3 regions of the Hymenobacter sp. GOD-10R genome follow, and region 3 is predicted to be linked to each of the others. Evidence: riboswitches for the same ligand, from Rfam matches in the RefSeq annotation. Region 3 holds a riboswitch; each other region holds the start of a gene.

Region 1 (7,498 bases), 520 kb from region 3:
AGCAGCGGCATCACACCATGGATGCTTTCGTGACCTAGGGCTAGCAAGTGGCAGTTGAGCACCGTCACGTCGCTGAAGCCGGCGATCCACTTCGGGTTTTCGGCGAAGCGAGAGAAGTCCAGTTGGTCGATAATACGGGAGGTGCCGTAGCCGCCGCGGGCGCACAAGATAGCCCGAATGTCGGGCGCGTCGAGCATGCGCTGGAAGTCGGCGCGTCGCAACTCATCGCTACCAGCGAACTGGTGGTACTCGGCCGTTACCGTATCACCTAGCACTACTTCCAGCCCCCAACTGGTGAGAATAGAAACCGATGCTGCTACTTCGGCGTGCGACACTTTGCGGGCGGGGCAAACAATGGCAACCCGGTCGCCGGGACGTAAGGAGGGAGGAGTGGTAGGCATAAGAACAGCAATTGAGCCGCAACAAACTTACCGACAATCTGAAAAAGCTAGGACCACTTCAGTCGCTTAGTTTTACTAAGTTGCCGAAGTGGTCCTAGGGATGAAGTCAGTAAGAAGCTAGACTTGAGCTAGCTTTTAAGAATGCGCCAGCTTACGCGCGTAAAAGCGCTCCAGAAAGCGCGTGATTTGTACAGTTTCGATCAAAAAACCATCGTGCCCAAAGTGCGACTCCATTTCCACGTACTGCGCCGTCGGGATATGGCGAGCGAGTAGCTGTTGCTCCGCGGGCGGAAATAGCACATCCGAGGTGATACCAATTACGAGCGTGCGGGCCTGAATATGCCGAAGAGCGGCAGCCAAACCACCACGCCCGCGGCCTACATTGTGCGCGTCCATGGCTCTGGAAAGCGTCACGTACGTGTAGGCGTTGAAGCGGGCGACGAGTTTATCGCCTTGATACTGCTGGTAAGAGCTAGCCCGAAAATGGTCGAGCTTTTCGCCCTCTACTTCGGCTTGCGTAGTGCCATACGCTTCGTAACTGCGGTAGCTCAGGAGCGCCATGGCACGAGCGGCTTTCAGACCTCGCTGACCGCCTTCCGGCGTCGCTGAGTAGTAGGTCTGGTCGGCTTGAATGGCGAGGCGCTGCGACTCGTTGAAGGCAATGCCCCACGGCGAATGCTGTGCATTGGTAGCAAGCACCACCAAGTTTTCGAATATTGTAGGCTGCTGAATAGCCCACTCTAGCGCCTGTTGTCCACCGAGCGAGCCACCGATCAGCGTGTGAATCTTCGTGAAACCTAGGTGCTGTCGGAGCTGGTCGTGCGCGGCTACCATGTCGCGGATGGTCACCAGCGGAAACACATGATATAGCGGTTCGCTACCCTCCGAAACAGGCGTAAGCGGCCCTGTAGAACCGTAGCACGAACCGATTACGTTAGCACAAATAATGAAATAGTCGGCCGGATCAAACAAGTAGCCTGGACCGAATAAACCGGGCCACCACGCCAATACATCGGCGTTAGCGGTAAGGGCATGGCACACCCAGACCACATTATTCTGGGCCGCATTGAGCGTTCCGTAGGTGTGGTAAGCAACCTGCACAGCTGATAGCGTGGCCCCGCTTTCGAGCTGTAAAGGTGTAGGAAGATTAAAAAGCTGGCTCTCGGTCATTCATCACAAAAACAAAAAAGCTTTTCAATAGTCCAGGTTGAACCGAAACGCTGGCAGATTGTTAACCCACCCCTGAATTGACTTTCGCCAGCGTTGGTTCAACCTGAAACTACTGAAGGATAGCTAGGTTTGGTCCCTCTCAAAAAACCAACTTTACTACCCGCAAACGGCAGCCAAGTGGAAAGACGGGCGCGCACCTCTAAGGCAGCGCGCCCTCCTATGTCTCCTCTTTAGACTTCCAGCGGCTGCGCGTGTTCTACTTCAGGCTGCAACAGAGCGCTTTCTGACTCGTCGGGCGTAGCAGCGTTGGCTACGGCATCGAAAGCGGCCGATAAGTCAGCCTTGATGTCTTCGAAGTGCTCGATACCTACCGACAAGCGTAGGAGGGTGGGCGTTACGCCAGCAGCGTGCTGCTCTTCCTCCGATAGCTGTTGGTGCGTAGTAGCCGAAGGCTGAATGATCAGCGTCTTAGCATCACCTACATTTGCTAGGTGGCTCACCAGCTTCAAATTATCAATGAATTGCGTTGCGGTATCCTTGCTGCCTCTGATGCTGAAGGTCAATACGCCACCGGCACCTTTGGGCAGATACTTTTGCGCCATATTGTAATAAGGGCTGCTTTGCAAGCCGGCGTAGTTTACGCTTTCTACCTGTGGGTGCTGCTCCAGCCAAGTAGCAATTTTCAGGGCATTCTCCACCGTGCGCTCTACGCGGAGCGACAGGGTTTCGAGGCCAATCAGCAACTGCCAAGAGTTGAAGGGACTGATCGAAGGACCTAGGTCACGCAGACCTTCTACCCGGGCCCGAATGATAAAGGCGATGTTGCCGAAGGGGCCATTCTTGCCAAATACGTCGTTGAATACAAGGCCATGGTAGCCTTCGCTCGGCTCCGTAAACTGCGGGAATTTGCCATTACCGAAGTCGTACTTACCGCCATCCACAATCACCCCGCCGATGCTGGTACCGTGACCACCGATCCACTTAGTCGCCGATTCTACAACGATGTGCGCGCCATGCTCCAGGGGACGGAACAAATAGCCACCCGCGCCAAAGGTATTATCAACTACTAGCGGCAGGTCATGCTTTTCGGCAATAGCTGCAATCTTCTCGAAATCTGGAACGCTGAAGCTAGGGTTGCCGATGGTTTCTAGATAAATAGCCTTGGTATTCTCGTCAATTAGCGCCTCAAAGCTCTCAGGCTTATCGCCGTCAGCGAAGCGAGCCTCAACACCTAAGCGCTTGAACGCTACCTTGAACTGGTTGTAAGTACCACCGTACAGGAAAGATGTGCTCACGAAATTGTCGCCAGCTTGCAGAATGTTGTTCAGAGCAATGAACTGCGCCGCTTGACCGGAGCTTACTGCTAACGCAGCTACACCACCCTCCAGCGCGGCTATACGCTGCTCAAACACGTCTGTTGTGGGGTTCATCAGACGGGTGTAGATGTTGCCAAACTCTTTCAGGGCGAAGAGGTTAGCACCATGCTCGGCATTCTTGAATACGTACGAAGTAGTTTGATACAAGGGTACAGCACGAGCACCAGTAGTAGGATCGGGCTGCTGACCAGCGTGAAGTTGAAGGGTCTCGAAGTGGAGGTTTTGCGTTGACATGATTGAGAGAAGTATTGAAGAGGAGGTTTTTGAAGACAATTAGAAAAGTGCAACTCAGAGTGCACAAATGCCCCGCTGTGGGCTGCTCCAAAGCCAAAACAAGCGTTGGCGGAGCAGAGTGACCTAAGTAGCCGCGCGCAGAAGGCGTTAGCAGCAATACAGTTAGGGGAGAAGCGGGGGAAAGCTAGGGCGTAGCCTAGCTACAACACGCGCCACAAGTGCGCATTCGCATTCGCATGACTGCTGGGCTAGAAAGCAAAGCGCAGGAGCAGTCGGTGGCCGAAGCCAGAGCGTACAGGTTCATCGGCGAGCCGGGGCATACGTTAGCAGCGGCGGCAGATGATGGGTAGTAAGTGGTAAGCGAGGAGTTTTTCATGGTACTCAACTTATATTTCCCACTTTAATTTTGAGTGGGCAGGAATTGGCACCTTTCGATGATCGATGGTTGCCAGCGGGTCTTCGAGCCTAATCTCTCGCCGCTTCTGTATAAATCTTAAGAAAACTACTCCGTCTCTAACGGAGGAGTACCTGTTTGGTGAAGGCAAATGTACAGCTGGTTTTCAATAATGCAAGCGAACGAGAAAAAAATGTTGATTTTTTCTCGGCGATATGCTTAGTTGGAAATCAGCAGAAATAGCTTGGGTCAACAAAAAAAGACGCCGCACCAAAATGGTACGGCGTCTTTCTACCTTTTTGCGCAAAAAAGGCATGAACTAGAGTTGGGGGAGTGTAAGCACTTGGCCTACCTCGATATGATCAGGGTTAGCGCCGATGATAGCCTTGTTCGCATCATAAATCTGATGCCATTTGCTAGCGTCGCCGTAATGGTTTTTAGCAATTTTCGAGAGAGAATCGCCGCTTACAATAGTGTAAGAGGTGCCTTGAGCGGCGGTAGTCGTAGCTGGTTGAGCCGCGTTGCCGAAGAAATCTGTGGCGCCGGCTGCAGGCTTCTCAGCTGGCTGAACTGGCTTCTCTTCGCCTTTGTTCAAAAAATCAAATAGTCCCATGGTGTAGGCCGGTTTAGGGTAAGGGGAAAGGCAGCTGGACTGTAATAGAGCCAGTTATAGCCTTGTTGGGGAATATTACGCGAGCCTAGCAATTAAGTTGCTGCAAGATAAACGGCTGAGGACCATCATTAACCCTAGGCGGTCTTCATCGTATGAAGCCCATCTGCGTAGCTGTTTGCAACTGGCAGTTGCGTGTCATTTGTACCCTTTTCTCTCTCCCTAACTTTATCCCCTAATCCGCATGAAAACCATGTCATCTCCCTTGCGCTACTTAGCTAGCCTGCTGATGCTCGTATCGCTGTTTACTTTTAGCTGTAAGCAGGAAAACAAAGTAGGCGAAACCAACCTGCTCTACGGTACTGAAAGCAAAGTTTGGAAAACCGACAAGGAAACGAATGCCACTGGCGAAAAGGTGGATCAAACCAGCGCCGATAAGAAGACAGAGCTGCGTTTCTACGCCAACGGCAACTTCAACATGACCTCGCCTGCGCAGTCGATGCAAGGCAAGTACACCTTCGACCAGGCTGGTAAGAAAATCACGCTGACTCCTGATGGTGCACCGAACTCACTGGCTTTCGACGTGGTAAACCTAACCAAAGACGAAATCACGCTGAAAGCTCCTGACGGTTCGCAAATGATGCTCGAAGCCGACTAAGCTAGCGCCGCACCGCCAAATTTTGAACAACAGCAAAAAAGCCTTCTTGCAGCATGCAGGAAGGCTTTTTTGTGCTCATGGCTGTGGCTGAGCTAGCCTAGGTAATTACCGCTTCAGCTCAAACGATGCCGATTTAGGCCAGTTGAATTAAAACCTACCTAGCCCTCGACAACGGCATGAAGCGCGAAGATTCGGTGCAGGACATCGGCAAGCTGCTCGACTGGATTGCCACCCAGCCAGACCTCGACCCTAGCCGCGTGGCCGTGTATGGCGGCAGCTATGGCGGCTACATGGTGCTGGCCTGTATGACGCATTTCAACGACCGGCTCCGCGCCGGCATCGATGTCGTAGGCATTTCCAACTTCGTCACTTTTTGCAAAACACGTCGCCCTACCGCCAAGACTTGCGCCGGGCCGAGTACGGCGATGAACGCCAGCCTGCCATGCGCGCCTTCTTCGAGAAAACGGCTCCGCTCAACAACGTGCAGAAGATTACCAAGCCCATGATGATCGTGCAAGGTCACAACGACCCGCGCGTGCCCTACACCGAAGCCGAGCAGATGCTAGCTGCCCTCAAGAAAAATGGCAACGATGCTTGGTTCATGATGGCCAAAGATGAAGGCCACGGCTTCCGCAAAAAGAGCAACCGTGATTACCAATCGGCGGCTATGTCGGAATTCATTCAGCAATATGTGGTCAGCCCGCCGCTAAAGTAAGCTAGGTGCTGAGCTTCATACAAGAACGTCGTGCTACGACCAGCGCAGCACGACGTTCTTGTATGGATCAAGATGATAAGTTGTCAGAGAATTTACTCTGCTGCTGGAGTCGTTGGGCGGCTGAAAACCCGGGCTACCCAGCGGGGGAGAAAGACGGCACCTAGCACCAAGTACAGGTAGTAGGTCACGATGCGGTAGAACAGAATGACGAAGTTGGTCATGGTGGCCGTGCCGATAAAGCGGCCGAAGAAGAGCGGAAAAGCTCCTTCAGCAATGCCTGCACCGCCGGGGGTAATGGCTACCAGCAGCACAATTTTATACACCATGTTGCGGCTAAAAATGACCCAAAACTCCCCGAAGTTGATCGGAATGAAGGCCGCAATGATGCAACCGATAACCAAGTAGCGCGCCGTCCAGACGAAGGCCGTTGCTAGTGCTGTCCGAATCCAATAACCGGCCTTGTTGCCGCGGAGCTGCGCAGAAGCCGCTACCATTTCTTGGCCATGCTTGTAAGCGCTAGGCCGCCACCGGCGCAGCAATCGGAATGAAAACAGCCGTACCAAAAGCCGCTTCATGGCTGTTGGGTTGATAAATAGCGCGTAGACCATGGCAAACGCATACAGCGTTACCGACACATAGCTTACAATAAACGCCACGCGGATGGAGGCGGCAAAAGCGCCTTTCAAGGTTTCCGGAAACAACCCTTCTCCGGCCCAAAGCACCACGATTGGCACGGCAATGACGTAGTAAATGTTGTCCAGCAGCGCCGTAACCATCACGTAGGCCAAGGACTTACCTAGGGTAATACCTTCCTTATTTAGAATAAACGGCGCTACCGAGGTGCCACCCGCCGCCGAAGGCAGCACGCAGGAGGCAAATTCCCAGATCATAATCACATCGAGACTCTGGCGCCAGCTTAGTACTCGCTCTGATATTTCCCGAATGCGGTAAATGTATCCTAGGTCGCGAGCCATGAGCACGGCGAACGTGATGACTAGCCATTGCTCCTTGGCATTGCGCAAAGGGGCTAGGTCGCCGGGTTGGTAGCTGCGCCAAAACATGAAGCCAACAACCCCGATGCCGATGAGCACCGGCAGAATAATGCGCGAGGGTTTGAGCTTATCGAGTAGCTGTTGATCCTGACTTTGTTGGGTAAGGGGCATAGGCGTGGGGTGATAAGCAAAAGTACGTAGTACAGGCGGAGCCGGCTGTGAATTCGTTGTTATGGTTGCAGAAAGCGAAAGCGATGCGAAGCCGTGGCGTAGTCCTTGTACAGGCGTTAGGGTAAAACCAAGATGGTTGTGTAACAAACACAACAACCGGTCAAGCAGAAAACCCGTAACTTTGACCATTGTACGTGTCAGCATACCCCCGTAGTCTCAACATTTTAGCCTCGACGTCTGTTGCTCACAGTTCTCTACTCTCTGTTCCCTTCTCACGATGATTGTCGAACCTGGTGAATTGCTGGCGGCTATAAACTCGCCCGATGATCTTAAGAAACTCAGTGAAGATCAGCTGGTACAGCTAAGCCAAGAACTCCGACAATTTATTATTGATTCCGTTTCGATTTACGGTGGCCACTTCGGCGCTTCGCTCGGTGTAGTGGAGCTGACGGTGGCCCTGCACTATATCTTCAACACGCCCTACGACCAGCTCGTGTGGGACGTGGGCCACCAAGCGTACGGCCATAAAATCCTGACCGGACGGCGCGACCGTTTTCCGACTAATCGGCGCTACAACGGTATGTCGGGCTTCCCGAAGCGGAGCGAGAGTGAGTATGATGCATTCGGCGTCGGCCACAGCAGCACCAGCATTGGCGCGGCCCTCGGTATGGCGGTGGCATCCGAATATAAAGGCGAGAACGACCGGCAGCACATTGCCGTAATTGGCGACGGTGCCATGACGGCCGGTATGGCCTTCGAAGCCCTAAACCACGCGGG
Region 2 (7,498 bases), 2.4 Mb from region 3:
TCGTTGAGCTTGGCCTCGTCGGTGGCAACGTGGGTGAACGTTTGCACGTCGATTTTATACAGAATCGTGGGCAGCGAAGCCTTCACTAGCGCCGAATGGTGCTGAAGCAGGAATTTCCGACCACTGCGTAAAGGCGCTTCGGCCATCCAGCACAGGGTGGCTTCCAGTTCGCGCGTGATGTGCGGCACCTGCTTCACCGGCACGATAGAGTCGCCGCGGCTCACGTCCACATCCTCGGACAGGCGGATGATTACGCCTTGCGGTGCCACAGCACTTTCTACCTCTTGTTGGTTGATCTCAATAGCTTCAATGGTCGTTTCAATACCGGAAGGCAGCACCGTCACCTTGTCTCCTTTGCGGTACGAGCCGCTCTGAATCCGGCCAGCGTAGCCGCGGTAATCAGGCAGTTCATCCGTCTGAGGACGAATAACATACTGCACCTGGAAGCGCGACTCTTGTACGTCGGCCTCTTGGGTGGTCGGTACGCTTTCGAGGTACTCCAGCAAGCTAGGTCCGTTGTACCACGTCAGGAAGGCCGAACGCTCCACAATGTTGTCGCCGTGTAGGGCGCTGATCGGAATAGCCTTTATATCAGACAAGCGGAGCTGCTTGGTAACCTCAGCGTAATCGGCTACAATCTTATCGAACACTTCCTGGCTGTGCCCAACCAAATCCATCTTGTTCACGGCCAGCACGAAGTGCCGGATGCCAAGTAGAGCCGCTACCATCGAGTGACGACGCGTTTGCTCAATCACGCCCAGGCGCGCATCGACCAGCACGATGGCTAGGTCGGCGTTTGAAGCGCCCGTCACCATGTTGCGGGTGTACTGCACGTGGCCGGGCGCGTCGGTAATGATAAACTTACGGCGCGGCGTGGTGAAGTACTTGTACGCCACATCGATGGTGATGCCTTGTTCGCGCTCGGCGCGCAGACCGTCGGTGAGCAGGGCTAGGTCTACGGTGCCGTGCACGGTTGGCTTGTTTTCAAGCGCCGCTAGGATATCCAGTGACACTGAATCACTGTCATATAGCAGGCGCCCGATGAGCGTACTTTTGCCGTCGTCAACGCTGCCGCAAGTAATAAAACGAAGTAAATCCATTTGGTGGTCTATTGATTTAGCGAGTAGTCGACTCCGTGAGCATGATAGCTAGCTCACGAAGTCACTAAATCACATTTTTAGAAATAGCCGTTACGCTTACGATCTTCCATCCCGGCTTCCGAGATGTTATCATCGAGACGGGTAGCACCCCGCTCGCTGACTTTCGCCAGAAGCAGGTCTTCAATAATATCGTCGATGGTGCTAGCGTCGCTCTCTACAGCAGCCGTGCAAGTCGAGTCACCCACGGTGCGGTAGCGTACTTGGCGCTTTACTATTTCGTCGTTTTCGTCTAGTTGCAGGTGCTCGCTTAACCCGAGCAGCTGGCCGCTCGGCAGCACCACACAGGCGCGCTCGTGGCCGAAGTAGATGCTCGGCAAGGCAATATTCTCGCGCTGAATGTAGCGCCACACATCTAGCTCGGTCCAGTTGGAAATGGGGAATACGCGCACGTTTTCCCCCTTCTGAATTTTGCCGTTATAGATGTTCCATAGCTCGGGGCGCTGCCGCTTGGGGTCCCACTGGCCGAACTCGTCGCGCACGGAGAAGATGCGTTCTTTGGCGCGCGCTTTTTCCTCATCGCGGCGAGCCCCACCGATGCAGGCATCGAACTCAAACTCTTCGATTACATCGAGCAGCGTGTACGTCTGCAAGGGATTGCGACTCGGAAATTTACCGGTCGCGTCGCGTAGACCGCGCTGCTTGATGGTGTCTTCTACTTTGCGCACGATGAGCTTTTCGCCCAGGCGGGCAGCTAGCTCGTCGCGGTAAGCCAGCACCTCTGGGAAGTTATGCCCAGTGTCAACGTGAACCAAGGGAAACGGGAAGCGCCCCGGACGGAAAGCCTTTTCAGCCAGACGCGTTAGTACAATAGAATCTTTGCCACCCGAAAATAGCAGTGCGGGGCGCTCAAACTGCCCGGCTACTTCCCGCATAATGTGGATTGCTTCGGCTTCTAGGCGGTCGAGGTAATCTAAATGAGAGGTACTCATGCAAATTGTTGCTTTAACCTGTGCATCGGCCCTACTCCTGTGAGGAAGCTAGGCCGACGACATTGAGAGGTAAACCAAGGCTAGCTTGGCAAATTGAATTAACAAGAGGAGTTAGTTGCTCGGGGCAGGCGTGGTGCTCGTAATAGGCTCCACCACCGGGTCCGGCCCATCGTGGGTGCCGTGGGTATGCAGGCCGCACTCCTTCGCCGACTGGTTTTCCCACCACCAGCGCCCGGCGCGGAAGTCTTCGCCGGGCTGAATAGCGCGGGTGCAGGGCGCGCAGCCAATGCTCACGAAACCTTGCTTGTGTAGCGGGTTCACCGGAATGCCATGCTCACGCACATAGTCCCAGCATTGGTCCCACGTCCAGTCGAACAGCGGGTGCACTTTGATAAGCTGGTGCGCCTCGTCCCACTCTACATTATGCATGCCCTGGCGGTTGGCCGATTGCTCGGCGCGGATACCCGTAAACCACAGGTGCTGACCAGCTAGTGCGCGATTCAAGGGCTCTACTTTACGGATGTAGCAGCACTCTTTGCGGTTTTCTACGCTTTCGTAGAAGCTGTTAGGTCCTTTTTTGAGCATCAGCTCCTGTACGCTCTGCTGATCGGGGAAGTATGTTTCAATTGGCTTCTCGTACTTCAGCAGGGTCTTGTTCCAGGTCGAGTAAGTTTCCTGGAAGTTACGCGCGGTGTCAAGTGTAAATACTTTCACCGGCAGATCATTCGTAAAAATCAGATGACTAATTATCTGATCTTCAATCCCGAAAGAAGTTGAGAAAACAGCTTTATCGGGAAAAAGAGAAGCGGCGTAGGTGAGTATTTCAACAGCACTACGTCCGGCTAATTCTTGGCGCAGGTCGTTGACCCGGTCCTCAGATGGTAGTTGCATAAGCAGAAGAATTCAGGGATTTGGGAGGGCTAGCTCCGATTTTGCAGTAGAACCAACGGATCGGCGCAAACTTCAGCCTACGTTGAGTGGCTACTGCGGTACGTTGCGTAAGACCTTTGTGGTCATTACCAGCGTGTTAAACCAAGAAAAAGGAGAAAAGATGCGCGAAACCTTCTTAACCTCGCATAAGCCCAACCATGCACGTGCCACAACATCCATGCTGTACGGATGCAGAGGTGGTGGGGTGGGCGGCGGGGTTCAGCAAGAATTTCACGGCTGTGTTGTTTTTATATGATCAGGACTTGGCACCGTTCCGGTATTCCGGGGGTTGTCGGCGTTTCGTCGAGCCTGTCTCTCCACGCCTCTGTATAAAAACAATCCTTTTGTCAGAAAGATTGAATGGACGCAAAAGTAATAGCCATTTCTTAATAATCATAACTTATATACACACTGCTTGCGTGCTTCACCACAGGTTTTTACGCAGTAAGCTCGGCAGATTTATAATTTAGCTAGGTTCTCGCCGTACATTCGCGCGGTTTTTACGCTGTTTTTCACGAATGTCCTTCACGCTACCGGCGGAACTTCACGCCCACTCCACTCCTTTCTATTTCTACGACCTAGCCCTGCTGGAGCAAACCCTCACGGCTTTGCAACAAGCCGCTAAGCCCCGCGGCTTCCACGTGCACTACGCCCTAAAAGCGAACGTCAACTTGCCCGTGCTGGAGCGTATCCGGCAGCACGGCTTGGGCGCCGACTGCGTGAGCGGCGGCGAAGTGCAACGCGCGCTGGACGCCGGCTTTGCGCCTCAAGACGTGGTATTTGCTGGCGTAGGTAAATCGGATGTGGAGTTGAACCTAGCCCTAGCCGCTGATATCTGGTGCTTCAACGTAGAATCGGTGGAGGAGCTGGTGGTGCTCGATGCGCTAGCTGGTGCCCAGAACCGGCGCGCCCGCGTGGCACTGCGCGTGAACCCTAACGTGGATGCACACACCCATCATTACATCACGACGGGTCTGGAAGCCAACAAGTTTGGCATTAGCTTATCCGACTTGCCGAGCGTGGTAGCTCAGCTGCCTTCGTTGCCCAACATTGAGCTGGTTGGGCTGCACGCGCATATCGGTTCACAGATTACGAATCTGAGTGTGTTTGGCGAACTCAGCCAAAAGCTGAACGAACTGCAAGATTGGCTGCAAGATCAAGGCTACTCCCTCCCCCACCTCAACGTGGGCGGCGGCCTCGGCATCGACTATCAAACGCCTGACAAGAACCCTATCCCGGACTTCGAAACCTACTTCCGGACCTTCGAGCAGCACTTGGTGCGGCGCCCCGGCCAGAAGGTGCACATGGAGCTAGGTCGCGCGGTAGTGGCGCAGTGCGGTACGCTCATCAGCCGCGTGCTGTTCGTGAAGCGCAGCCAGCAAACGCAGTTTGCTATCCTCGACGCCGGTATGACCGAGTTGATCCGTCCTGCGCTCTATGGCAGCCACCATCACATCCAGAATCTCAGCAGCCAAGGTGCCGTGCAGCCCTACGACGTGGTAGGCCCTATTTGTGAGTCGTCCGACCGGTTTGGGCAAGAGGTGCTGCTACCCGAAACCAAGCGCGGCGACCTTATTGCATTGCGATCGGCGGGAGCTTACGGCGAGGTAATGTCGTCGCATTATAACCTACGCGAAAAGGCGCCAGCATACTACGCTTAGCCTAGGTAGCTAGGTCATAAATGCTTCGGTCATCCTGAGCAGAGCGAAGAACCTTATCGCGTTGAAACGATAATCGTAGTTACGATTCGTTCTCGCGTGATAAGGTCCTTCGCTCTGCTCAAGATGACAGATAAATCAGTGGATAGCACTGATTTACCAGTAGATCGTCCACTTGCCTAGGGTTTCATGCTGGGTGAAGTAGCGCAGCATCCACTTGCGTTCTTCCTTCAACTCGCCTTTCACCAGCATCGCTGGGTGTTGCACGAGCAAGCTACCTAGGTAGGGCTCCTGGCGAGTGTCAGGTAGCATGATGAGGTTGCGGCGCCATGTCTCATCGGCTTCGAACTGCGTTTCGCGGTGCAGGTTTTCATTGCCATCGTAGAGCGAGACGGGCAGCTTGCCTAGCTCAAATGCTAGAGACGGCAGCAACTCGTTGTACACAAGTACGGTACGACTCGCGAGCTTATGCTGGCGCAAAAATTCCGCGAGCGGGCGGCTGCCATTGAAAGCTAGTTCGTTCTGGTCCATGATGGGCTTGGCAGTGAGCAAGAGGGCGGCGGTGAATACCACGGTTGCGGCCAGAATGCGGGGAGCTACTCGTACTTGGTCCCATAGTGTTAGGAGGAGCACCAGCACAATCACCCCAACCGCCGGTCGCAACACCGTCAGGGGGCTCATTTCCAAAGGGATGCTTGGGAAAGCAGTTAGCAGCACCGGCAGCAAGCACAGCACCGCCAGCAGAAAGCCGTAGAGCGCCACAATACCCACATACCAACGAAACAGCACGGCGTCGGTGAGGCGACCTAGGTAGTACACCGTCAGCAAGGCCACGCCGGGGAAGATGGGCAACACGTAGAGCAGCAGCTTTGACTTCGAGATGGAGAAGAAAATCAGCGGCACTACTACCCAAAAAATGAGCACGTTGCGCCACTGTTGCGGCAGCTCGCGCCAAGGCGTGCGCACCGCCCGACTAATCAGCGCCACCGACCACGGCAAGCTCGTGGCAGGCGCCAGTACCACGTAAAACCACCACGGCTTAGCCCGGTTGAAGGTAGCGGCGTTGGCGAAGCGCTCCACGGTGTGCTCAAACAAGAAGTAGCGTACGAAGGCCGAGTTTTCGGCCACCAAGTACAAATACCAGCTCAGCCCAACCAACACGAAAAGCACGATGCCTAAAGCGTGATGCTTGGTGAAAGGCCGCCGGGTTTGCTGCTGTTTGAAGTAAAAGCTACTGACTGCCATCAGCGGCAGCACAAAGCCAACAGGCCCTTTAGTAAGAAAAGCTAGGCCGAGTCCAATCCAGAACAGGTAGAGCCAGCGGGCGCCCCCCCCGTCGTAGTAACGCAGAATTCCGTAGGCTGCCGCCAATTCTAGCGTAGCTAGGTAGGCATCGGTCGTGACATTCAGCGCCGAGATGAGCACGACGGGCAGTGTGCCGTAGATGATGGCTGCCGCTAAGGAACGTGCCCGGTCGCCACGAAACATAATTTGCCCCAGGCCATACACCAGCAGCACTTGCAGTAATACGGCCACAATGGGTAGAAGTCGCACAGCGGCGGCATTCGGCCCGAACAAACCTAGGCCAGCCGCTACGAGCCAATAGGTGAGCGGCGGCTTGTGGAAGTGCTGAATACCCAGCAAGCGCGGGTGCAGCCAATCTTGCCCCACCAGCATCTCGCGGCCGATTTCGGAATAACGCGCCTCGCTGCTTTCCAGCGGACCCCAACTGCCGATATTCACCAGAAAAGCTAGCCCCAGCACCAACAGAAACAACCAGAGCCAGGTGCGGGAAGTAAGCGGAGCAGACATAACAGCGTTTTTTGGCCAATGAAAATGGCTGCAATGTTAGCCAAAATGGGCGGGCGCGTCATCGACAGGGGCTTTGTTCTAGTTCTTTTTCGCCCAAGATATTATTTGCTGTAGGGAGCAGGGCCTGCTGACGCCTCTTGTGGAACGATACTGCTGTCTTGGCACGGAGTAGCGAGAGTAAGCGCCACATCCTATGTACACGTGCTCCAAACTATTAGCAGGTTTCTGGTAAGCAGCGCTTCAGATATCTGCTGTTATATAAAATAACTTACATCATATAAACCTTTAACGATAAGCCACTTGTGTTTTTGAAAAACAACTTATTTCTATTACCTAAGCAGTTACGCTGAGCGCCGCATGGCAAAGCAGCTACTCCGATACTAGGCGCAGCTGCATACCCGTCGAACAACTTTAGCCACAGAACCACGCAAGTGCCTAGGAGAGTATTCTTGACAAGATTTTTTCATGAGATACGCTACAGGAAAACAAAGAATACTAACAATAACCGCGGTAATTATTGGCTGTACACTAGTTGCAGCTAAGACCTCCGCACAAAACAATCACAAGCCTAGCAACTCGTTCAAAGATTGTCCTGACTGCCCAGAAATGGTAGTGATTCCCTCTGGGACTTTTACGATGGGCACTCCTGATAGCGAAGAGGGAAGGTCTGAGGTGGAAGGGCCGGTTAAGAAAATAACCATCAGGCAATTCGCTGCTGGTAAATACGACGTTACCCGAGGTCAGTGGGAAGTATTTGTAAATGCTACTCATCGACCGGTCGTTACGGGGTGTGCCTTCAGTGGTTTTGAAGATGCGAGCCGCAAAGCCTGGGATGCCAACCCCGATGCATCATGGCAACATCTCGGCTTCCCACAAGACAAGACGCACCCTGCTGTTTGCCTAACCTGGGATGACGCGCAGGACTACGTGAAATGGCTGAGCCAAAAAACAGGACATACTTACCGCTTATTAACGGAAGCTGAATGGGAATTTTCGGCTCGTGCCGGCT
Region 3 (7,498 bases):
ACATAAGCCGGGGCTAGCTCCTCGGGTTGACCGGGGCGCTTCAAAGCCACCTCGTGGCCGTAATTGTCGATTTCTGAGGCCGGCATGGTGCCGGGGATGTTGGGCGTCCAGATGGGGCCGGGCACTACGCAGTTTACCCGAATATCCTTCTCCCCTAGGTAAGTAGCCAGCGACTTAGTAAGCGCGTGAATAGCCGACTTCGTGCAGGTATAGTCAATCAGCATCGGGTTGCCCGTGAGGCCTACGATGCTGCCCGTATTGATGATAGAATCGCCTTTTTGCAGGTGCGGGATGGCTGCCTGCGCCATCCAGATGTAGCCAAGAATGTTGGTGTCGAAGGTGCGGCGAATCTGCTCGACTAAAATGTTCTCGAACTTCTCCTGCGCCATCTGAAAAGCGGCGTTGTTGACTAGCACATTCAGGCCACCTAGCTCGTCGCGGGTGCGGCGCACGGCGCTCAGGCAGTGCTCTGGCTCGCGCACGTCGTACTTGAGCAACAAGCACTTACGATTCTCCTTTTCTACCAGCGCCTTGGTTTGCTCGGCGTCCTCGTCGTTTTCGTTGTAGAGCACGGCTACGTTGGCGCCTTCTTTAGCGAAAGCAATAGCCACAGCCCGGCCAATGCCAGAATCGGCGCCGGTAATGAGGGCTACTTTGCCTTCCAGCTTGCCCGCGGCTTTGTAATTAGCGAGGTCGGAGTCGGGCTGCTGTTTCATATCGGCTTGCTTGGCTGGGTACGGCAGCTTTTCGGCCTTCATATCGCTGGCCATGGGCCGGAACTCGGGGGTAGATTCTTCGGGGTTGGTCATGGGTAAGAGAACAGAACGATGTATAGCTCAGCTTACGCAGAACCTAGCTCCACAGTCGAAGCTTCACGTAGCAGGCAACAAAAAAGCCTTGCTACCAACCTAGGTAGCAAGGCTTTTTAGCTGTTGCGGCAGCTGGTAGCGCGGACTCTGTAGTCCGCGCTGGTGTTAGCAATGTCATTCTGATCAAGGAAGAAATCTCGCCGACCAAGGCAATATCTACTTACGTCAGCACACAAGATTTCTCCCGCTAGTCGGGATGACGACCTGGTAGGACAGGCACATAGCTTGCTCTAGATTAGCTACATGTAGCGCGGACTTTGTAGTCCGCGCTACATGTACAATAGCTCTAGCCTTCTTTCGGCATACCACCTGTTACTTCGAGCAGGCTACCAGTGCTGTAGCTACCGTCTTGCGAGGCAAAGTATACATAGGACGGGGCTAGCTCTTCCGGCTGGCCGGGGCGACCTAGCATGGTCTGCGAACCGAATTTCTTCAGGTCTTCTTCCAGCATGGTGCCGGGAATAAGCGGCGTCCAGATGGGGCCTGGCAGCACGGCATTCACTCGGATTTTCTTCTCCCCTAGGTAAGCAGCTAGGCTCTTAGTGAAGGTGTGAATAGCGCCTTTTGTGGAAGCATAATCCACTTGGTGTGGATTGCCGACGATACCCGCAATGCTCCCCGTATTGATGATGGAGTCGCCTTCTTTCAGGAACGGAATGGCCGCCTGCGCCATGAAGATGTAGCCCTTGATGTTGGTATCGAAGGTGCGGTGGATGTTCTCCTCCGGGATGGTTTCGAAGTTTTCGTAGCCCATCTGGTAAGCGGCGTTGTTTACCAAGATGTTGAAGCCGCCTAGCTCTTCATAAGTCTGACGCACCGCATTGCGGCAGGCGTCGGCCGAGCGCACATCCGCTTGGATGGACAGAAACTTCCGCCCGGCGGCTCTCACCGCTTGGCCGGTTACGTCGGCGTCGCTGGCGTTTTCGTGGTATATCACGGCTACGTCGGCGCCTTCCTTGGCAAAGGCAATAGCCACGGCCCGACCGATGCCGGAGTCGCCACCCGTGATGAGGGCCACCTTACCGGTGAGCTTGCCAGCGGCTTGGTAGTTCGACAAGTCCGAATCCGGCTTGCTCTTCATGTCCTCCTGGCTCGTTGGGTAAGGCATAGAGCCCGTGTTCAGTTCGCTATTGGTAGGACGTGGTTCGTTCTGTTCTGTAGTCATGTCAACTAGGTGGTTGGTTGAACAGGCGTACGCAGAAGCCTAGAGAAGGTCGGAGCAAGGCCAAAAAGTTGTGCCTTCCTACTTCAGTTTCAGATTCGCTTTTAGAGAAAAGGTTTCGCCATAACCTAGGCTTGACCAATTGCCACCAAACAAGAAAGCCTACTGGTGCGAGCAGTAGGCTTTCTTGTTTGGTGTGTAGCAGATCCTTCAGCTACCTAGGCAACGATTGTGGAGGCTATTTCTCCACGATATCTTGCGTAGCCTGCTCAACTTCCGCCAACGACGGATAGTCGATGTAGCCCTTATCATCGCCGCCGTAGAAGGTAGCTTGATCGGGGGCGTTCAGGGCCGCTCCTTGCTGGAAGCGCTCTACTAGGTCAGGGTTCGAGATGAACGGCACACCGAAGGCAATGATGTCTGCTTCGTTGTTTTCCAGAGCAGCCTCAGCAGTTTCTTGGGTGTAGCCGCCGTTCAGGATAAACGGACCGTTGAAGATTTTACGCAGCGTTGGGGCTACTTTCTCCTGGCCGGGCTGGGCCGCCATTGGGTGACCAGGCAGCGCCTCAATCACGTGCAGGTAAGCGAGGTTGAACTGGTTGAGTTGCTCCACCACGTAGCTGAACGTACCTAGACGGTCGGTGTCGTTGATGCCACCCATCACGCCCGTTGGCGACAGACGAATACCGGTGCGGTCCGCGCCGAGCACGTCCGATACGGCTTTCACCACTTCGAGGGCAAAACGGGCGCGGTTCTCTACGCTTCCGCCGTACTCGTCGGTGCGCTGGTTGGAGCCGTCTTGGATGAACTGGTCGATTAGGTAGCCGTTGGCGCCGTGGATTTCAGCACCATCAAAACCAGCTTTCTTGGCATTTTCAGCAGCTTTGCGGAAGTCTTCCACAACGGCTTTCACTTCTTGTGTTTCCAGCGCGCGCGGAGTCGGAATTTCTTCTTGGCCGTTGAGCGTGAAGGCTTTTACGCCTGTTGGCTGCACAGCTGAAGGGGCTACGGGTAGCTCGCCATTGTGGAAGAATGGGTGCGAAATGCGGCCCACGTGCCACAGCTGAATGAAGATACGACCACCAGCAGCGTGCACGGCATCGGTTACTTTCTTCCAGCCAGCTACTTGCTCCTCCGAGTAGATGCCCGGCGTGAAGATGTAGCCCACTGCCTGCTGCGAAACCTGCGAGCCTTCGGTAATGATCAGGCCGGCTGAGGCGCGCTGCTCGTAGTATTTTACCGTCGAGTCGGTGGGTACGTTGCCTTCGTTGTTAGCGCGGCTCCGCGTCATGGGGGCCATGGCAAAGCGGTTGGGCAACGTAAGAGCGCCCATCGTGAAGGGCGTGAAAAGCTTGGTTGATTGTGTCATACAGTGTAGTGGAAGCAGATGCGTCAGTTAATCACTGCTTTCTGACTGCCAAGAACCATGTAGCTACACGAATGTTTTAAATAATTTTTGGCCTCCATCATCGCTAGTCTGCACGCAGGTGGGCTAGGTGACTCCCTTAAAAGCGGTGAGCCTATAAAAGGTTGGCTTTTTACGTGAAAGTTGAACAGTGAGCTCAACAAACCGTAAGCCTTCTTCAGTCACTAAGCGTACCTCACTCACCCACTTACTAATTCCTACCGATCATGGCTGAGAAAAAAGCATCCGCCTCGAAGAAAGAAAAAGATCCGTGCTGGAAAGGTTATGAACAAGAAGGCACCAAGAAGAAGGAAGGCAAAACCGTCCCTAATTGTGTCAAAAAGGACTAGACAGCCTAAAAAGCTAGCTTACCCTTTTACCTTGTTAGGGAGCCCCGCTACGGTTGTGTTGTTCAACGCAACCGTAGCGGGGCTCTCTGCTGTGCAGTTGCATGCGTAATAAAGTCCTTGCTGTGCCAAGACGACATGGAGCCTGGACATTGCAGCTAACGTTAAAATAACGCAGTAGAGCGCTGGTAAAAACACCCGCTACGGCTTACTTGGATGCAGCACTAAGCTCCTGTTTCATGCTGCATTTACTTTTCCACACTTCTAACGTATCTTTGCCTTGATACTTATCCAGAAAGACTGAGGGACTGGGCCCTGCGACGTCTTGGCAACCTGAGTGAAACAAGGTGCCAACTCCCATTCGGCAAAAAAAATGGACCGAAGAAGATAAGTACGGAACCTGCACCCGCAGTTTTCTCTTTCTGGATAGGCTCGACCAGTACGCCGACTTTCAGAAGGAGAACCATGAAAATAGCCTGTCCCGACTCCCCGCTTTACGACATCCTCCAACAGCGCATCCTCGTGCTCGACGGCGCGATGGGTACTATGATTCAGCGCTATCCGCTGACGGAGGAAGATTTTCGGGGCACCCGCTTCGCGGATCATCCCAAGCCGCTACGCGGTAACAACGACCTACTAAGCCTCACCCAGCCCGACATTATCCGCAGTATTCACGCAGAATACTTTGCGGCCGGCGCCGATATGGTGGAGACGAACACATTCAGTGGCACGACCATCGCTCAGGCTGACTATGCACTGGAACACGTTGTGTATGAGCTTAATTATGAGTCGGCTCGCTTGGCTCGTGATGCCGCCGACGAGTACACCGCTAAGAACCCAAGTAAACCTAGGTTCGTGGCTGGTGCTATTGGCCCAACGAACCGTACGGCTTCTCTCTCGCCCGACGTAAACCGGCCTGGTTTCCGCGCCATCACCTTCGATGAGCTAGCCACTGCTTACCACGAGCAAGTGCGCGGCCTGATTGATGGCGGCGTCGATGCCTTGCTGATCGAGACGATCTTCGATACGCTCAACGCCAAGGCGGCACTGTTTGCGGTGCAGAAGTTCTTCGATGAAGGCGGCCGTGTAGTGCCCATCATGATTTCCGGTACTATCACGGATGCCTCCGGTCGTACACTCTCGGGTCAGACGGTAGAGGCTTTCTGGAACTCTATCAGCCACTTACCGCTGCTGAGTGTGGGCCTAAACTGTGCCCTAGGTGCCGCCCAGCTTAAGCAGTATGTACAGGAGCTCAGTCGCATTTCGGACGTGCACATTTCGGCTTACCCAAATGCTGGTCTGCCAAACGCTTTTGGCGGCTACGACGAATCTGCGCAGGAATTTGCCGACGTGGTGGAGAACTACTTACAAGATGGCATTATAACCGTCATTGGGGGCTGCTGCGGCACTACGCCTCAGCACATCGGCGAGCTAGCCCGCCTAGTAGATCAGTACAAACCTAGGCCGCTGCCCGAAATACCCGCGGTTACGCGCCTGAGCGGTTTGGAGCCCTTCGGGTTTGATGATAACAGCCTGTTTGTGAACGTAGGCGAACGGTGCAACGTAACCGGCTCGCGCGCTTTCGCCCGCCTTATCCGCACAGGTGCTTACGAAGAAGCTCTGGCTGTAGCGCGCGCCCAAGTGGAAGGCGGCGCACAGGTTATTGATGTTAACATGGACGAAGGCATGCTTGATTCGGAGCAGGCCATGACGACCTTCCTCAACCTGATTGCCTCCGAGCCCGATATTGCCCGCGTGCCCCTCATGATCGACTCCTCGAAGTGGAGCGTACTGGAAGCTGGCTTAAAGTGCGTGCAAGGCAAGAGCATCGTAAACTCGATTTCGCTCAAAGAAGGCGAAGAGATGTTCAAGGAGCGGGCCCGCACTGTGCGCCAATACGGTGCTGCCGTGGTAGTAATGGCCTTCGACGAAGACGGTCAGGCGGACAGCTACGAGCGCCGCATCGAAATCTGTAAGCGTAGCTATGACATCTTGGTGAACGAGGTCGGCTTCCCAGCCACCGACATCATCTTCGACCCCAACATCTTGACCGTTGGCACTGGCATTGAAGAGCACCGCAACTATGCGGTTGACTTCATTAATGCCGTACGCTGGATCAAGGAGAACCTGCCCGGTGCCCGCACCAGCGGTGGCGTGAGCAACGTCAGCTTCTCGTATCGCGGCAACGACGTTGTGCGGGAGGCCATGCACTCAGCTTTCCTGTACCACGCCATCCGCGCTGGTCTCGACATGGGCATTGTAAACCCCAGTCAGCTAGCTGTGTACGATGACGTACCGAAGGACTTGCTGGAGCTTTGCGAAGACGTGCTGCTCAACCGCCGCGACGATGCCACCGAGCGCCTCGTGAACTTTGCCGATACCGTTAAGCAGAAGGATAAAGCCGTCGTTGTAGCTGACGAATGGCGCAGCCTACCCGTAGCCGAGCGCTTGAAGCACGCGCTGGTGAAAGGCATTACCGAATTCATCGACGAAGACACAGAAGAGGTACGCCAGCAGGTTGGCCGCCCCCTCGACGTGATTGAAGGACCGCTAATGGCCGGCATGAACGTGGTCGGCGACTTGTTTGGCGCGGGCAAGATGTTCCTGCCGCAAGTCGTAAAGTCAGCGCGGGTGATGAAGAAAGCCGTGGCTTATCTAGAACCGTATCTGCAAGCCGAAAAAGAAGGCACGGAGCGCCAGACCGCCGGTAAGATCCTACTAGCCACTGTAAAAGGCGACGTGCACGACATCGGTAAGAACATCGTGGGCGTGGTACTAGCCTGCAATAACTTTGACATTGTGGACCTAGGAGTAATGGTACCGCTGGAGAAGATTCTGGACGAAGCGCAGAAGCAAGGCGCCGATATTATCGGCTTGAGCGGCCTGATTACGCCTTCCCTGGATGAGATGGTATACGTGGCAGCCGAAATGGAGAAGCGCGGCTTGAAAACGCCGCTGCTCATTGGTGGCGCCACCACCTCGCGCCTACACACGGCTGTTAAGATTGCGCCTTCTTACACCGGTCCGGTGGTGCACGTGCACGATGCCTCGCGCAGCGTGGGTGTGGCTGCGGGTCTGCTCGGTTCGGGCAAGGATATGTACGCCAGCACAGTGCTAGAGGAATACCGCCAGCTCCGCGACGACCACGCTGGTCGTCAGCGCGACAAGCAGTACCTCACCATTGAAGCAGCCCGCGAAAATCAGTTCAAATCGAACTGGGAAGCCACACCTATCACGAAGCCTAGCTTCCTAGGCACGAAGGTGTTGGAAGATTACCCGCTTGATGAACTAGCCAAGTATATCGACTGGACGCCCTTCTTCCATACTTGGGAGCTACGCGGCCGCTACCCCCGCATCTTGCAAGATGAGACGCTGGGAGAAGCAGCCACGAAGCTGTTTGAAGACGCCCAAGCTATGCTGCGTAAAGTCATCGACGAGAAGCTGCTGACGGCGCGGGCAGTGGTTGGTTTCTGGCCGGCCAACACGGTAGGTTACGACACCATCGAAATCTACGCGGACGACAACCGCGAGCAAGTGACTACCGAGTTCTTCACCCTGCGCCAGCAAGGCGAGAAAGGACCCAAGATTCCGAACCTAGCTTTCTCCGACTTCGTGGCACCCAAAGAAACCGGCCGCGCCGACTACATCGGCGGCTTTGCCGTGACGGCGGGCCTAGGTATTGAAAAGCTGCTCGAAAAGTTTGAGGCTGACCACG

Evidence for each region. Region 3 has a riboswitch for S-adenosylmethionine ahead of metH (methionine synthase). Riboswitches for the same ligand answer to the same signal wherever they lie in the genome.
Region 1: it holds a riboswitch for S-adenosylmethionine, as region 3 does, so the genes downstream of both, SD425_RS03095 (O-acetylhomoserine aminocarboxypropyltransferase/cysteine synthase) here and metH (methionine synthase) in region 3, are expected to answer to the same signal.
Region 2: it holds a riboswitch for S-adenosylmethionine, as region 3 does, so the genes downstream of both, SD425_RS18185 (phosphoadenylyl-sulfate reductase) here and metH (methionine synthase) in region 3, are expected to answer to the same signal.

What each region holds. Positions count from the first base shown of each region.
Region 1 covers NZ_CP141184.1:750,734-758,231, forward strand. Annotated here, with positions in the region: gene SD425_RS03085 (LD-carboxypeptidase) at 1-401, opposite strand, end outside; gene metX (homoserine O-acetyltransferase MetX) at 537-1,571, opposite strand; gene SD425_RS03095 (O-acetylhomoserine aminocarboxypropyltransferase/cysteine synthase) at 1,802-3,181, opposite strand; gene SD425_RS03100 (hypothetical protein) at 3,400-3,531, shown strand; SAM riboswitch class I at 3,565-3,674, opposite strand; gene SD425_RS03105 (LysM peptidoglycan-binding domain-containing protein) at 3,895-4,188, opposite strand; gene SD425_RS03110 (hypothetical protein) at 4,430-4,843, shown strand; partial or broken gene SD425_RS29975 (alpha/beta hydrolase family protein) at 5,020-5,166, shown strand; gene SD425_RS03115 (alpha/beta hydrolase family protein) at 5,217-5,558, shown strand; gene SD425_RS03120 (lysylphosphatidylglycerol synthase transmembrane domain-containing protein) at 5,651-6,721, opposite strand; gene dxs (1-deoxy-D-xylulose-5-phosphate synthase) at 6,999-7,498, shown strand, end outside.
Region 2 covers NZ_CP141184.1:4,573,725-4,581,222, forward strand. Annotated here, with positions in the region: gene SD425_RS18175 (sulfate adenylyltransferase subunit 1) at 1-1,100, opposite strand, end outside; gene cysD (sulfate adenylyltransferase subunit CysD) at 1,178-2,089, opposite strand; gene SD425_RS18185 (phosphoadenylyl-sulfate reductase) at 2,201-2,980, opposite strand; SAM riboswitch class I at 3,265-3,355, opposite strand; gene lysA (diaminopimelate decarboxylase) at 3,538-4,680, shown strand; gene SD425_RS18195 (glycosyltransferase family 39 protein) at 4,834-6,489, opposite strand; gene SD425_RS18200 (formylglycine-generating enzyme family protein) at 7,126-7,498, shown strand, end outside.
Region 3 covers NZ_CP141184.1:229,583-237,080, reverse strand. Annotated here, with positions in the region: gene SD425_RS00980 (SDR family oxidoreductase) at 1-809, opposite strand, end outside; gene SD425_RS00975 (SDR family oxidoreductase) at 1,156-2,034, opposite strand; gene SD425_RS00970 (alkene reductase) at 2,270-3,400, opposite strand; gene SD425_RS00965 (hypothetical protein) at 3,664-3,786, shown strand; SAM riboswitch class I at 4,068-4,177, shown strand; gene metH (methionine synthase) at 4,249-7,498, shown strand, end outside.